2 regions of the Streptomyces sp. CA2R106 genome follow, and region 1 is predicted to be linked to the other one. Evidence: riboswitches for the same ligand, from Rfam matches in the RefSeq annotation. Region 1 holds a riboswitch; the other holds the start of a gene.
What was found. A riboswitch is a leader RNA that binds a small molecule or an ion and turns the genes downstream of it on or off. The one in region 1 is predicted to bind cyclic di-AMP.

Region 2: linked by a shared signal. The riboswitch ahead of WA788_RS00715 (M23 family metallopeptidase) and the one ahead of WA788_RS16940 (C40 family peptidase) in region 1 are both predicted to bind cyclic di-AMP.

What each region holds. Positions count from the first base shown of each region.
Region 1 is NZ_JBAGKC010000010.1:43,543-49,432, reverse strand. It holds gene WA788_RS16955 (MerR family transcriptional regulator) at 1-23, opposite strand, end outside; gene WA788_RS16950 (transglutaminase-like domain-containing protein) at 162-1,088, shown strand; gene WA788_RS16945 (hypothetical protein) at 1,435-1,794, shown strand; gene WA788_RS16940 (C40 family peptidase) at 1,834-2,916, opposite strand; cyclic di-AMP (ydaO/yuaA leader) riboswitch at 2,924-3,077, opposite strand; gene WA788_RS16935 (C40 family peptidase) at 3,266-4,378, opposite strand; gene pcrA (DNA helicase PcrA) at 4,702-5,890, shown strand, end outside.
Region 2 is NZ_JBAGKC010000001.1:157,092-162,981, reverse strand. It holds gene WA788_RS00730 (helix-turn-helix transcriptional regulator) at 1-721, shown strand, start outside; gene WA788_RS00725 (helix-turn-helix transcriptional regulator) at 854-1,807, shown strand; gene WA788_RS00720 (MBL fold metallo-hydrolase) at 1,804-2,799, shown strand; gene WA788_RS00715 (M23 family metallopeptidase) at 3,014-4,147, opposite strand; cyclic di-AMP (ydaO/yuaA leader) riboswitch at 4,160-4,297, opposite strand; gene WA788_RS00710 (N-acetylmuramoyl-L-alanine amidase) at 4,718-5,344, shown strand; gene WA788_RS00705 (molybdopterin-dependent oxidoreductase) at 5,679-5,890, shown strand, end outside.

The DNA.
Region 1 (5,890 bases):
AGCGGCGCTCCGCTCGTGGTCATACGGTTCTCCTTCCAGTCACCGCGCGGGGCGGGACCGGGCCGGGGACAGGGTCGCGGGTCGGCGGGGGTGGCCCGGTGGGGCCGGTGCGACCACAATGGGGGCTGTCCCAAGGGCAAGGTCAAGCAGGGGGCTTCGTCATGACCGCACACCGGATCGCGCCGGCGGAAGCCGCCTTCTACACCGCGCAGAGCGTCTTCTCCGACCCGGGCGAACTCGTCGGCTGGTACGCCGACCTGCCCCGGGACGTCGGCGAACTCGCCCGGGTGGTGCGGGAGGTGATGGTCCACCGCGTGGAGGGCGGGCAGTTCGGGGTGCCGATCGCCGAGGACCGGATGCGGGACGACGCGGAGACCCGCTACGTGGACGACATCCTGCGGCTGGTGGTCAGCCGGGACGGGGCGCCGCTGCGCAAGGGGCGCGACCTGGCCGACCGGTTCGTGGGGATCTGCCGGGACTTCACGCTGCTGCACGTGTCGCTGCTGCGCCACGTCGGCATCCCGGCGCGGCTGCGCTCCGGGTTCGCCGACTACTTCGGCACCGACGGCTTCCACTTCGACCACGTCGTCACCGAGTACTGGGACGACGAGCGCGGCTGGCTGCTGGCCGACGCGCAGATCGCCGACCCCGCGTGGTACCCGATGCCGTTCGAGGCGACCGACGTGCCGCGGGACCGCTTCCTCGTCGCGGGCGAGGCGTGGCGGCAGATCCGCGCCGGGACCGTGGACCCGCTGTCCTTCGGGCTCCCCCTGCCGCAGGGGCCGATGGTGGGGGAGCGGTTCGTGGCGGGCGACATCCGGCTCGACCTGGCCGCCCTCAACAAGGTGGAGACCCTGCTGTGGGACGTGTGGGGCCCCGGCTCCGAGGCCGACCCGGAGTGCGCCGCCGGCACCGGACTGCCCGCCGGGCTCCGCGACCTGTACGACATCGCGGCCCGCGTCACCAGCGGCGAGGTGTCCTTCGCCGAGGTCCGCGCGCTCTTCGCCGACCACGACGGCCTGCGTACCCCGGCGACCGTGCTGTCCCTGGCCCCCTTCAACGGCCCCAGCCGGGTCACCCTGCGCTGAGCCGGACCACCCCCTGCGTCGGCCGGGCCGGGCGCCGCCGCTCCTTCGTCGAGGAGGCCCGGCAGCACCGCGCACGGGGGGACGCGGCGCCGCCGGGCTCGGCGGAGGTGGCCGCGCCGCGGGCGGACCGACGGCGATGGGAACCGACCACCTGCCGACGACGCTAAGCCTTCACCCGGCCCCGCCCCGCCCCGCTGTCCGGGACTGCCCGCAATTCGTCGCGGCCGACCGGATGCGGCACGGTTGCGACGGGCGCGCTGCCCGCATCCCGGCGCCCGGCGACCGAACCCCGCCATCGGGCACCCCGCCCGCCGCCGGCTGCTATGCGCGCCGTAGGGTCCGGCGCATGGACACCCTCATCAATGTCTTCGTCGGGCTGCACATCATCGGCATCGCGGCGCTGCTGGGCGGCTTCCTCACCCAACTCAAGGCGCTGGGCCCCGGCCGCGCCGAGCCGCGCTTCGTGCCCGGCATGCTCTACGGCGCGTGCACGATGCTGGTGACCGGCGTCGCCCTGGTCGGTCTGGCGCACGCCGACGACCGGCACATCAGCAACGTCAAGATCGGCGTCAAGCTGGCCGTGCTGCTGGTGATCCTCGCGCTGGTCTACGTCAAGCGCGACGACGAGAAGGTGGAGACGGCCCTGTTCGGCGCGGTCGGCGGCCTGACCGTCGTCAACATCTTCATCGCGGTGCTCTGGACCTGAGCACCGCGACGAAGACGGGGTGAACGGGCTCCGGGCGCGTCAGACGATGCGGCGGGCCGTGGCGAACGGCATCCAGCTCAGCGGGGCGACCTCGACCGTGGCGCCCGTGTGCGGGGCGTGCACGATGTTGCCGTTGCCGATGTAGATCCCGACGTGGCTGAGGCCGGAGTAGAAGAACACCAGGTCGCCCGGGCGCAGATCGGCCTCGGAGACCGCGGTGCCCTGCTTGGCCTGGTCCCAGGTGGTGCGCCCGAGGCTGATCCCGGCGGCCTTGTAGGCGGCCTGGGTCAGGCCCGAGCAGTCGTACGAACCGGGGCCGGTGGCTCCGTAGACGTACGGCTTGCCCTGCTGCGCCAGCGCGAACTGGATCGCGGTGGCGGCGCGGCCGGTCGCGGTGCCGGTGTACGTGGGGGTGGTGCTGGAGGACGAGGACGACGACGAGGTCGACGAGGAGGAAGTCGTCGTCTTCGGCTGCTGGAGCGCGGCGAGCTTCTTCTTCTGCTCCGCGGTGAGGCTGTTGAGCAGCTTCTGCGCGGCGGCCAGCTTCGTCTGCACGCTCTTCTTCTGCGTGGCGAGCGTGGTCTGCGAGGACGTCAGCTTCTTCAGGCTCGCGGTGGCCTGGGCGCGCTGGACCGACGCCTGCTCCTGCTGGATCTTGAACTTCTGGAGCGCCTGCTCCTGCGTGGCGGTCAGCCGGTCCAGCAGGTGGTTCTGCGACAGGAAGCTCTCCGGGTCGTCGGAGAAGAGCAGCTGCGTGGTGGCACCGAAGCCGCCGGTGCGGTACTGCTCGGCGGCGAACTGCCCCAGCACGCGCCGGGACTCGTTCATCTGCTCGGTCTTGTCGGCGACCTGGGCCAGCAGTTGGTTGGTCTTGGCGCGCTGGGTCGCCGTCTGCTCCTTGGCCTGGTCGTACTTCTGCGTGGCGACCTCGGCCTGCTGGTTGAGCGTGTCGACCTGCTTCTTGACCTGGCTGATCGACGGCTGCGAGGGCTTCGCGGGGGCCGCGCTCGCCGTCTCGCTCAGGAGGGTGACCGATGCGATGGCCGCGGTGGTGAGACCGACGGCGGCCCGGGTGCCGGTCGACGCGAGGAGCGGGGTACGCGGCTTGCGGTGCGACGCCAAGGAGGCGACTCCTTCCGTGGACCGCCGACCGGGTTAGCTGACGGGTTCGGGCGGGGAAGGTCGCCCTACGGTGCGGACGCGGGTCGCGTCTGCCCCGATTCACCCCAAAGTGCCTCTGGGTCCCCGGTTCCGGCGCCGGCCGGATTAGGCGGAGGTGATGCGCTGCCGGACCTTCGCCGACGGGAGGCGGACCACCTAGCGGGTTACCGTAGTCAACTTCAGCGGATCTCGGGGAGTTTGGATCGCAATGTGACCGAAATCGCTCTGTGACCTTGGGTTTTGCGGACTTGCTGATCGGACATCCGGGTCATGCGGTGGCGACCCGGACGAGACGGCCGACGCGCCCCTATTACGGGCGGACGGCCGCATAGAAGGTCATCTCGGTGATGGGCGCGATCTTCACCACGGTGCCGGTGTGCGGGGCGTGGATCATCTCGCCGCCGCCGATGTAGAGCCCGACGTGCTCGTCGTCGTCGAAGAAGACCAGGTCGCCGGGTTGGAGGTCGGACTCCGAGACCCGGGTGCCCACGTTCACCTGGTCGTAGGTGGTGCGCGGCAGCGTGACGCCCGCGGCCTTGTAGGCGGCCTGGGTCAGCCCCGAGCAGTCGTACGAGTCCGGGCCGGTGGCGCCCCACACGTACGGCTTGCCGAGCTGCTTGCGGGCGAAGGCGATGGCCTGCTCGGCGGCCGTCGAGGAGGACGTGGACGTGGACGTGGTGGCCGCGGCCTTCGCGGCCTGCGCCTGCTTCGCCTTCTCCTGGGCGGCGATCTGCTCCGCCTTCTTCTTCGCCTCGGCCTCCTGCTTCGCCTGGAGCTCCGCCAGCCGCTTCTTCTCCTGCGCGGTGAGGCTGTTGAGCAGCTTCTGCGCCGCGCCGAGCTTCGTCTGCACCTCCTGCTTGGCGGACTTCAGCTCGCTCTGCTTGGCCGTCAGCGTGGCCAGGCTCTTGGCCGCCTCGACCCGCTGCTGGGTGACAGCGACCTGCTGGGTCTGGTAAGAGACGACCGCGGCCCGCTCGCGCTTGCCCATCACGTCCGTGAGGTGGATCTCGGCGGCGAGGTCCTGCGGGTTGTCCGACAGCAGGTAGCGGCTGGTGCTCATGTCGCCGCCGCTGCGGTACTGCGCCGCCGCGAACTCGCCCAGCACGCGCCGCGAGTCGTTGAGCTTCTGCGTCTTCTGGGCGACCTGCGCGAGCAGCTTGTTGACCTTCGCGTTCTGCGAGGTGGTCTGCTCCTGCGCCTGGTCGTACTTCTGGGTCGCCGCCTCCGCCTGCTGGTTGAGGGCGTCGACCTGCTTCTTGACCTCGCTGATCGACGGCTGCGCGGGCTTCGCGGGCGCGGGGGTGGCGCTCGCGCTCTCGCTGAGCAGCGTGACGGTGGCCAGCGCGGCGGTGGTGATCCCCACGGCCGCGCGCGGGCCGGGGGTGCTCAGGAGCGCGGTACGGGCCTTACGGTGCGTCGCCATGGCGGACGGACTCCTCTCGGACGCTGCCGGTTCCGGCTGGTGCGGCACGCTAGCCAAAGCCCGGCACGGCTGGGAAGGGCGATGTCCGATAAGGGTCGATACCTTTTCGTAATCTTTTGCCGAAGCCTCGCCGGCGTCACCCAGCGTGGCGAGCGGGCTACCCGGGCAAGGAGTTTCCTGTGCGTACGGCCTGCATTCGCTGTGCGCCTGCGGTGTGGTGGGGCGGAGCCGGGGCCGCGCTGAGGCTGAGCCGGGGGAGTCCGCGCGGCGACTTCCGCGGACCGGCCTGAGCTGTCGGCGGTCGGCCCTAGACTCGGGAGGCGATGAGCAGCCTCTTTGACGACAGCTTCCTGGACGGTCTGGACGCGGCCCACGGGCCCGCCGACAGCGAGCAGCCCCCGCCACCGGACGACGGCCCCGGCGGCGAGGAGGTCCCGCACGACCTGTTCCAGGGGCGGTACGACGACCCGCCGGCACACGACGCGCACTACCGCAACGGCGCGCCGCGCCCCGTGCTCGACCCCGCGCAGCTCGTCGCGGGGCTCAACGAACAGCAGCGCGCGGCCGTGGAGCACCACGGCGGGCCGCTGCTCATCGTCGCCGGCGCCGGCTCCGGCAAGACCCGCGTGCTCACCCACCGCATCGCCCACCTGCTCGCCGCCCGCGACGTGCACCCCGGCTCCATCCTCGCCATCACCTTCACCAACAAGGCCGCGGGCGAGATGAAGGAGCGGGTCGAGGAGCTGGTCGGGCCGCGCGCAAACGCGATGTGGGTCTCGACCTTCCACAGCGCCTGCGTGCGCATCCTGCGCCGCGAGTCCAAGACCCTCGGCTTCACCTCGTCGTTCTCGATCTACGACGCCACCGACGCGCGCCGGCTGATGGCCCTGGTCTGCCGGGACCTGGACCTCGACCCCAAGCAGTTCCCGCCGAAGTCGTTCAGCGCCCAGGTCTCCAACCTGAAGAACGAACTGGTCGACCACGAGACGTTCGCCGCCCGGGCGGAGAATCCGTTCGAGCGCAAGCTCGCCGAGGCGTACGCGATGTACCAGGCCCGGCTGCGCGACGCGAACGCGCTGGACTTCGACGACATCATCATGACCACCGTCAACCTGCTCCAGGCGTTCCCCGACGTCGCCGAGCACTACCGGCGGCGCTTCCGGCACGTCCTCGTCGACGAGTACCAGGACACCAACCACGCCCAGTACACCCTGGTCCGCGAACTCGTCGGCACCGGCGCCGAGCCCGCGGACGGCGCCCCCGCCACGCCCATGGCCGAGCTGTGCGTCGTCGGCGACGCCGACCAGTCGATCTACGCCTTCCGCGGCGCCACGATCCGCAACATCCTCCAGTTCGAGGAGGACTACCCGCAGGCCCGCACCATCCTGCTGGAGCAGAACTACCGCTCCACCCAGAACATCCTCAGCGCGGCCAACGCCGTCATCGAGCGCAACGCCGGGCGCCGCGCGAAGAACCTGTGGACGCAGTCCGGCGAGGGCCCCGTCATCACCG
Region 2 (5,890 bases), on a different contig from region 1:
CCTGCACCGTGATCCGCCGCCGCTCGATCCGCCGGAACTCCAGTGGCGGCTGGCCGCGGACGCGGCGCTGGCCCGGCGCGGGGTCCGGGTCCGCGCGGTGTACCCGCGCGCGTCCCTGCACGAGCCGGCCCTCGCCCGCTTCCTCCAGGCGCTGTCCGACGCGGGCGTCACCGTACGGGTGATCGACCATGTGGCGCACGACCTGCTGATCTTCGACCGGCACACGGTCTGCCTGCCCTCCCACGACCGGCCCGTGCGGCAGGACGCGCGCCGGCGGGCCGCGGCGCCGGCCGCCCCCGGACACGTACCCCGGACGTCCGTCCCCCGCCCAACCGCCTTACCGGGCCCGGCCCCCGGGTACCCCGCGCCCCAACCGGCAGACCCCGACGGGCCTTCGCTGCTGCGCATCCAAGGCGACGCCCTCGTCCGCTCCTTCACCGCCATCCACGAGTCGTACTGGCAGCGCGCCACTCCGCTGCCGCTCGCGGGGGCCGGTCTGCGGCACGCGCCGCTCGGCGCGCTGGAGCGGGCGGTGATCCGGCTGATGACCAACGGCTACGGAGACGACCGCATCGCCCGCAAACTGGGCATCGAGCGCCATGAGGTGGAGGACGTGATGGCCGCGCTGATGGAACGCCTGGGCGCCGGGAGCCGTTTCGAGGTCGGCTACAAACTGGCCCGCGCGCTGGACCCGTCCGAGCTGTCGCCCGGGCGCGGATGACGCCGGCCGGCACCCGCGCCCGCCGCTCCGCCGTTCCGCCGACCCGCCGCTCAACCGACCCGCCGCTCAACCGACTCGCCGCACAGCCGCACCGGCCTCGCCCCGCCCCGACCCGACCCGAAGGACGCACCGTTGACCGACCGCCAGGCCATGCGGACGCTGCTCGCCCGGGCCCGCGCCCGGCAGGACCCGGCCGCGCTGGGGCTGTCACCGCGCGCCGAACCGCGCGGCCGCAAGGTCGCGGGGCTGACCCACGAGCACATGACGCGGCTGCTGGGCTGGCCGGAGCACAAGTACGGCTACGTGGAGCGCGGCCGGCTCGCCACCATCGACACCGGGCTGCTCGAACCGATCGCCCGGATACTGCGGCTGACCGAACAGGAGTGGGAGGCGCTGGTGTTCTACGCGACCGGCGCGCCGCCCGCCTTCCCGCTCGACCCGGAGGTCGGCCGCTCCGTGCCCCGGCCGTGGCGGCGGGTGCTGGCCGCCACCCAGGACATCGCGTACATCAGCGACGCCGCCTGGGACCTGGTCGCGTACAACACGGCGTTCACCCGGCTGTTCACGCCGCACGGCGTGCCGCGCAACGTGATGCGCTGGATGCTGCTCGCCCCGGTCGCGCGGGATCACGTCCTCACCGACTGGGAGAACAGCTGGCTGCCTCTGCTGGTACCGCAGTTGCGGGCCCGCGCCGCCGCCCGGCCGACGGACCGGACGCTGACGCGGCTGGTCGCGGACATCCGGCGCGACCCGGTGGTGGGCCCGCGCTACGACTCCCCCACCACGGAGTACCTCCAGCCGCGGGCCGAGGGCTCCCGGCCGCTGCACCACCCGGAACTCGGCCCGGGCTGGGCCACGTTGTGCGCCGCGGAGCCGTTCGGGGTGCCCGGGGGGCGGCTGATGTTCGTGCTGTTCGACCAGGGCGAGCGGCCGGCGCCGCAGGAGCCGATGTACGCCCCGGCGCCCGGCCCGGTGGACGCCGCCGAGGCCCGGGGCGGCCCGGCCCCGCGGCCGCCCGCCGCGGACCGCGCGGGCCACCCCCCTGACCACCGCCTTCCACCGGACCAGCAGACTGGGACCCCATGAGCATCGAACCACCGCGCCGCCTCGAGGCGTTGACGCCCGCGGTCCACCTGTGGCTGCCCGACGGGCACGACACCTGGGGCCTGGCCAACTGCGTGCTGATCACCGACCGGGACAGCGCGCTGCTGGTCGACACCCCGTACACCGCCGACCTGACCCGCCACCTGGCCGCACTGGCTGACGAGGTGCTGCCGGCCGGCACCCGGATCACCACCGTCGTCAACACCCACGGCAACGGCGACCACTCCTACGGCAACGGGCTGTTCACGGCGGCCGGTGCCGAGGTCATCAGCACCGAGGCCACCAACGCCCACCTGTGCAAGGAGCCGAGCCCGTCCCAACTCGCCCGGCTCGTCGCGGACTGCGACCCGGCCACGCCGCTCGGGGCCTACCTGAAGCGGCACTTCGCCCGCTACGGCGACTTCGGGGTGAGTGAGGCGGTGCCGCCGACCCGCACCTTCAGCGGCCATCTGGACCTCGAAGTCGGCGGATTGGCAGTCGAGTTGATCGAGGTGGGGCCCGCGCACACGGTCGGCGACCTCATCGTCAACCTGCCCGGCGAGGGCGTGGTCTGCGCCGGCGACGTCATCTTCTGCGAGGACCACCCGGTGCACTGGGCCGGGCCGCTCACCGAGGTGCACCGCGCGGTGCAGCGCATCCTGGCCTGCGACCCGCGCGTGGTCGTGCCGGGCCACGGCCCCGTCATGACGCCCGCGGACGTCTCCGCGTACGCGGACTACCTGCTGCGGGTGCGCGACCGCGTCCACGCCGGGCACGCGGCCGGGCAGACCGTCGAGCAGACCGCCGCCGAGCTCATAGCCGCGGAGACCAACCCGCGGTGGGGCCTGACCGAGCGGCTGGCGATCCTCACGGCCGTGGAGTACCGCGTCCTGGACGGGGACTCCTCCCCGGCCGACCTGATCCCGCTGGTCGACCTCGCCGCGCACTACGCCCCGACGGCCGACCCCACCGCCGCCGCCTCAACCGTCGCCTGACGGGCCCGGCGCCGCCCCTCCCCGACCCCGGGTCCGGCCACTCGTCCGCTCGTCCGCGCGGAACGACCGACGGCCCCGGCGCCGGGGGGGTGGTCGCCAGGGCCGCCGGGGCGGTGGGGTGCGATGGGTCGTCAGAGGGGTGCGGGAGCGGCGCACGGCGTACGGCGGGGGCGCCGTCCGTGCGGGGGCCGGGCGCCCAAGTCGCCCGGCGGTACTAGATGGTGACGTCGTGGGCGCGCAGCCAGGGCAGCGGGTCGACGGGGGCGCCGCCGTCCGGGCGGACCTCCAGGTGGAGGTGCGGCGCGGGCACGTTGCCGGTCGCGCCGACCCGTCCGATGGTGTCGCCGGTGGTGACCCGGCCGTCGGTGACGACCATGGTCGACAGGTGGCAGTAGCGCAGTTCGGTGCCGTCGTCGAGGGTCAGGACCACCCGGTAGCCGTCGCTGCCGGCCCAGCCCGCGGAGGTGACGGTGCCGCCGTGCACGGCGTGCACGGGGGTGCCGGTCGGCGCGGTGAAGTCCTGCCCGTTGTGGAGGTTGGCCCACGGGTCGGCCTCGCCGAAGGCGGCGCCGAGCGTGGCGCAGGCGACGGGCTTGATGTAGGAGGCCGCGAGCCGGGCGAGCCGCTCGGCCTCGGCGCGGGCCGCCGCGGCGGCCTCCTCGCGGGCCTTCTCCTCGGCGGCCGCCTTCGCGGCGGCGACCTGCTCGCGCACCTTGCGCTCGGCGGCCTCCCGGGCGGCCTGCGCGGCCGCGGCCTGCTCTGCGGCCTCGCGCTCGACGCGGGCGACGGCCTCGCGTTGGGCGGCGACCTGGCCGAGGAGGCGGGCGCACAGGGCGGCGCCGGGGTCGGTGGGGGCGGCCGGTTCGGCGGCTTCGGCGACTTCGGCGGCTTCCGCGGCTTCGGCGGGCTCGACGAACGCGGCGGGCGCGGTCGCGGGCTCCGCATCGGCGGCGGGCTCCGGGTCGCGGACGGTCTCCACGGCAGGCTCCGCGGTCGGCTCCTCAACCGGCCGCGGCAGTATGGACGTCGAGTCGGCGCCGGCCAGCACGGTCGGGTCGTACACGGGCATCCCGGCGAGCGGGGCACCGGCCGGGGCGGCATCCGGCAGCGGGTACGGCGCGGGGCGCGCCGCGGAGTCGGCGGCGGGCGCGGGGGCCAGCCCGGCGGCGCCGACACTGGCGTAGGCCGCGAACGCGGGGGTGGGGGCCGGGGCGGTCATCGCGGCGGAAGTCCCGTTCGCCGCGGCGGCGTTGGCGCGCTGGCGGGGGAAGTGGAAGTCGTCCCGCTCCTGGCCGGCGAGGTGGCCGTCGAGCCGGGCATGGGCGTAGGCAAGCTGGTCGGACGCCACGACGGGCGCTCTCCTTTCCTTCCCTCTCGCCTACCGGGTTAGCTGACGGGTTCGGAGGAAGAAGGTCTCCTACGGGCCTGACTACTGCCCGATTCACCCCATTTTCTCGGGTCCCCGGTTCCCGCGGACGGGATTCGGCAAGCGCGCGGTCCGCCGTCCTGGCGGCGGCGGTGACGACCGCGCTGCGTTATCGAACGTTAATAGAGCCGGAGTCGTTTTCCAAGCCGTATCAGAGAGTTGGGCATAGGAACAAAACAGTCAGGGTATAGAGAGAGCAGGCAAATCGGTCAGTCGATGTGGCCGTGAAGTGATGTGAGCGTGCATCAGTCGTTATCGGTGCGGGGAAGAGGGCTGGGACATGGTGGCTACGGTGTGTGAGTGGGCAAACTCGGCGCGCAGGCGGCCGGGTGGGGCCGCGCGGCGGGTCCGCCAGTGGCATGGACCTCTGCCATTGCGCGAAGCGCTTGGCAGGTCGCGGCGCCGGACCCCAGGATGGGCGGGCCGGTACTTGTCATGGACCCGACCATTTCGAACGTCCCGACCGCTTCGCGACCTCTCAGGGAGCCCGCCATGGAACGCCCCAGCAGTCCCCGACTCCCCCACACCCGCCGGTCGTTACTCCGCGGCGGCCTCGCGCTCGGCACCGCCGCCGGTGCCGCGCTCGCGGGCGGGCTGTGGACCGGCAGCGGCCGGGCCGCCGCGGCCGGCGCCGTCGACTACCCCGGCGCCACCTGGGCACCGGCCAGCACCGCCAACTACACGGCGTCCAACCGCCCCACCACCTATGCGATCGACATGGTCGTCATCCACGTCACCCAGGAGACCTTCGCCGACACCATCACCCTCTTCCAGGACCCGGCCCACGCCGCCACCGCGCACTACGTGGTGCGCTCCGCCGACGGCGCCATCGACCAGTGCGTCCGGGAGCACGACGTCGCCTGGCACGCGGGCAACTGGTCGTACAACACCCGCAGCATCGGCATCGAGCACGAGGGCTGGGTCGACGACGCGTCCTGGTTCACCGACGCGATGTACCACGCTTCCGCAGCGCTCACCGCCGAGATCTGCGACAAGTACGGCATCCCCAAGGACCGGCAGCACATCATCGGCCATGTCGAGGTGCCGGGCACCGACCACACCGACCCGGGGCCCAACTGGGACTGGGTGCGCTACATCCGCCTGGTGAACGGCGGCTGAGCCGCGGCGGGCACCGGCGGCCCGCCCGCGCCCTCACACCCGGCCGCCCGGGGCTGTGCAGGGGGCGTAACCGGCCGCGCTTCGCGGGTGTGACCGCGGCGAAACGGGCCTTTCGTACGGTGCGACGGTCAGCCGTACCCGAGAGGGGAGCCGCGTGCCCGCGACCGTGCCCGCCACCGCGACCGCGCCGGTGCCCGCGCCCCCGCCCGTGTCCGTACCCCTGCCCGAGCCCCGGTCCGGACCCCGGCCAGAACTCCTGTCCGGCGCCGAGCAGCGGGCGGAGGGCGACGGGCGGGTGCGTACGGTGTGCGCGTACTGCGGGGTGGGCTGCGGCATGGTGCTCCAGGTGGCCGCCGGGCCCGACGGGCGGCGCGGCGTGGTCAAGGTCTCCGGCGACAAGGAGCACCCGGCGAACTTCGGCCGGCTGTGCACCAAGGGCGCCACGACCGCGGACATGCTCGCCGCGCCCGGCCGGCTGACCACCGCCCTGGTCCGGGCCGAGCGCGGCGGCCCGGCCGCCCCGGTGCCGGTCGCCGACGCGGTGGC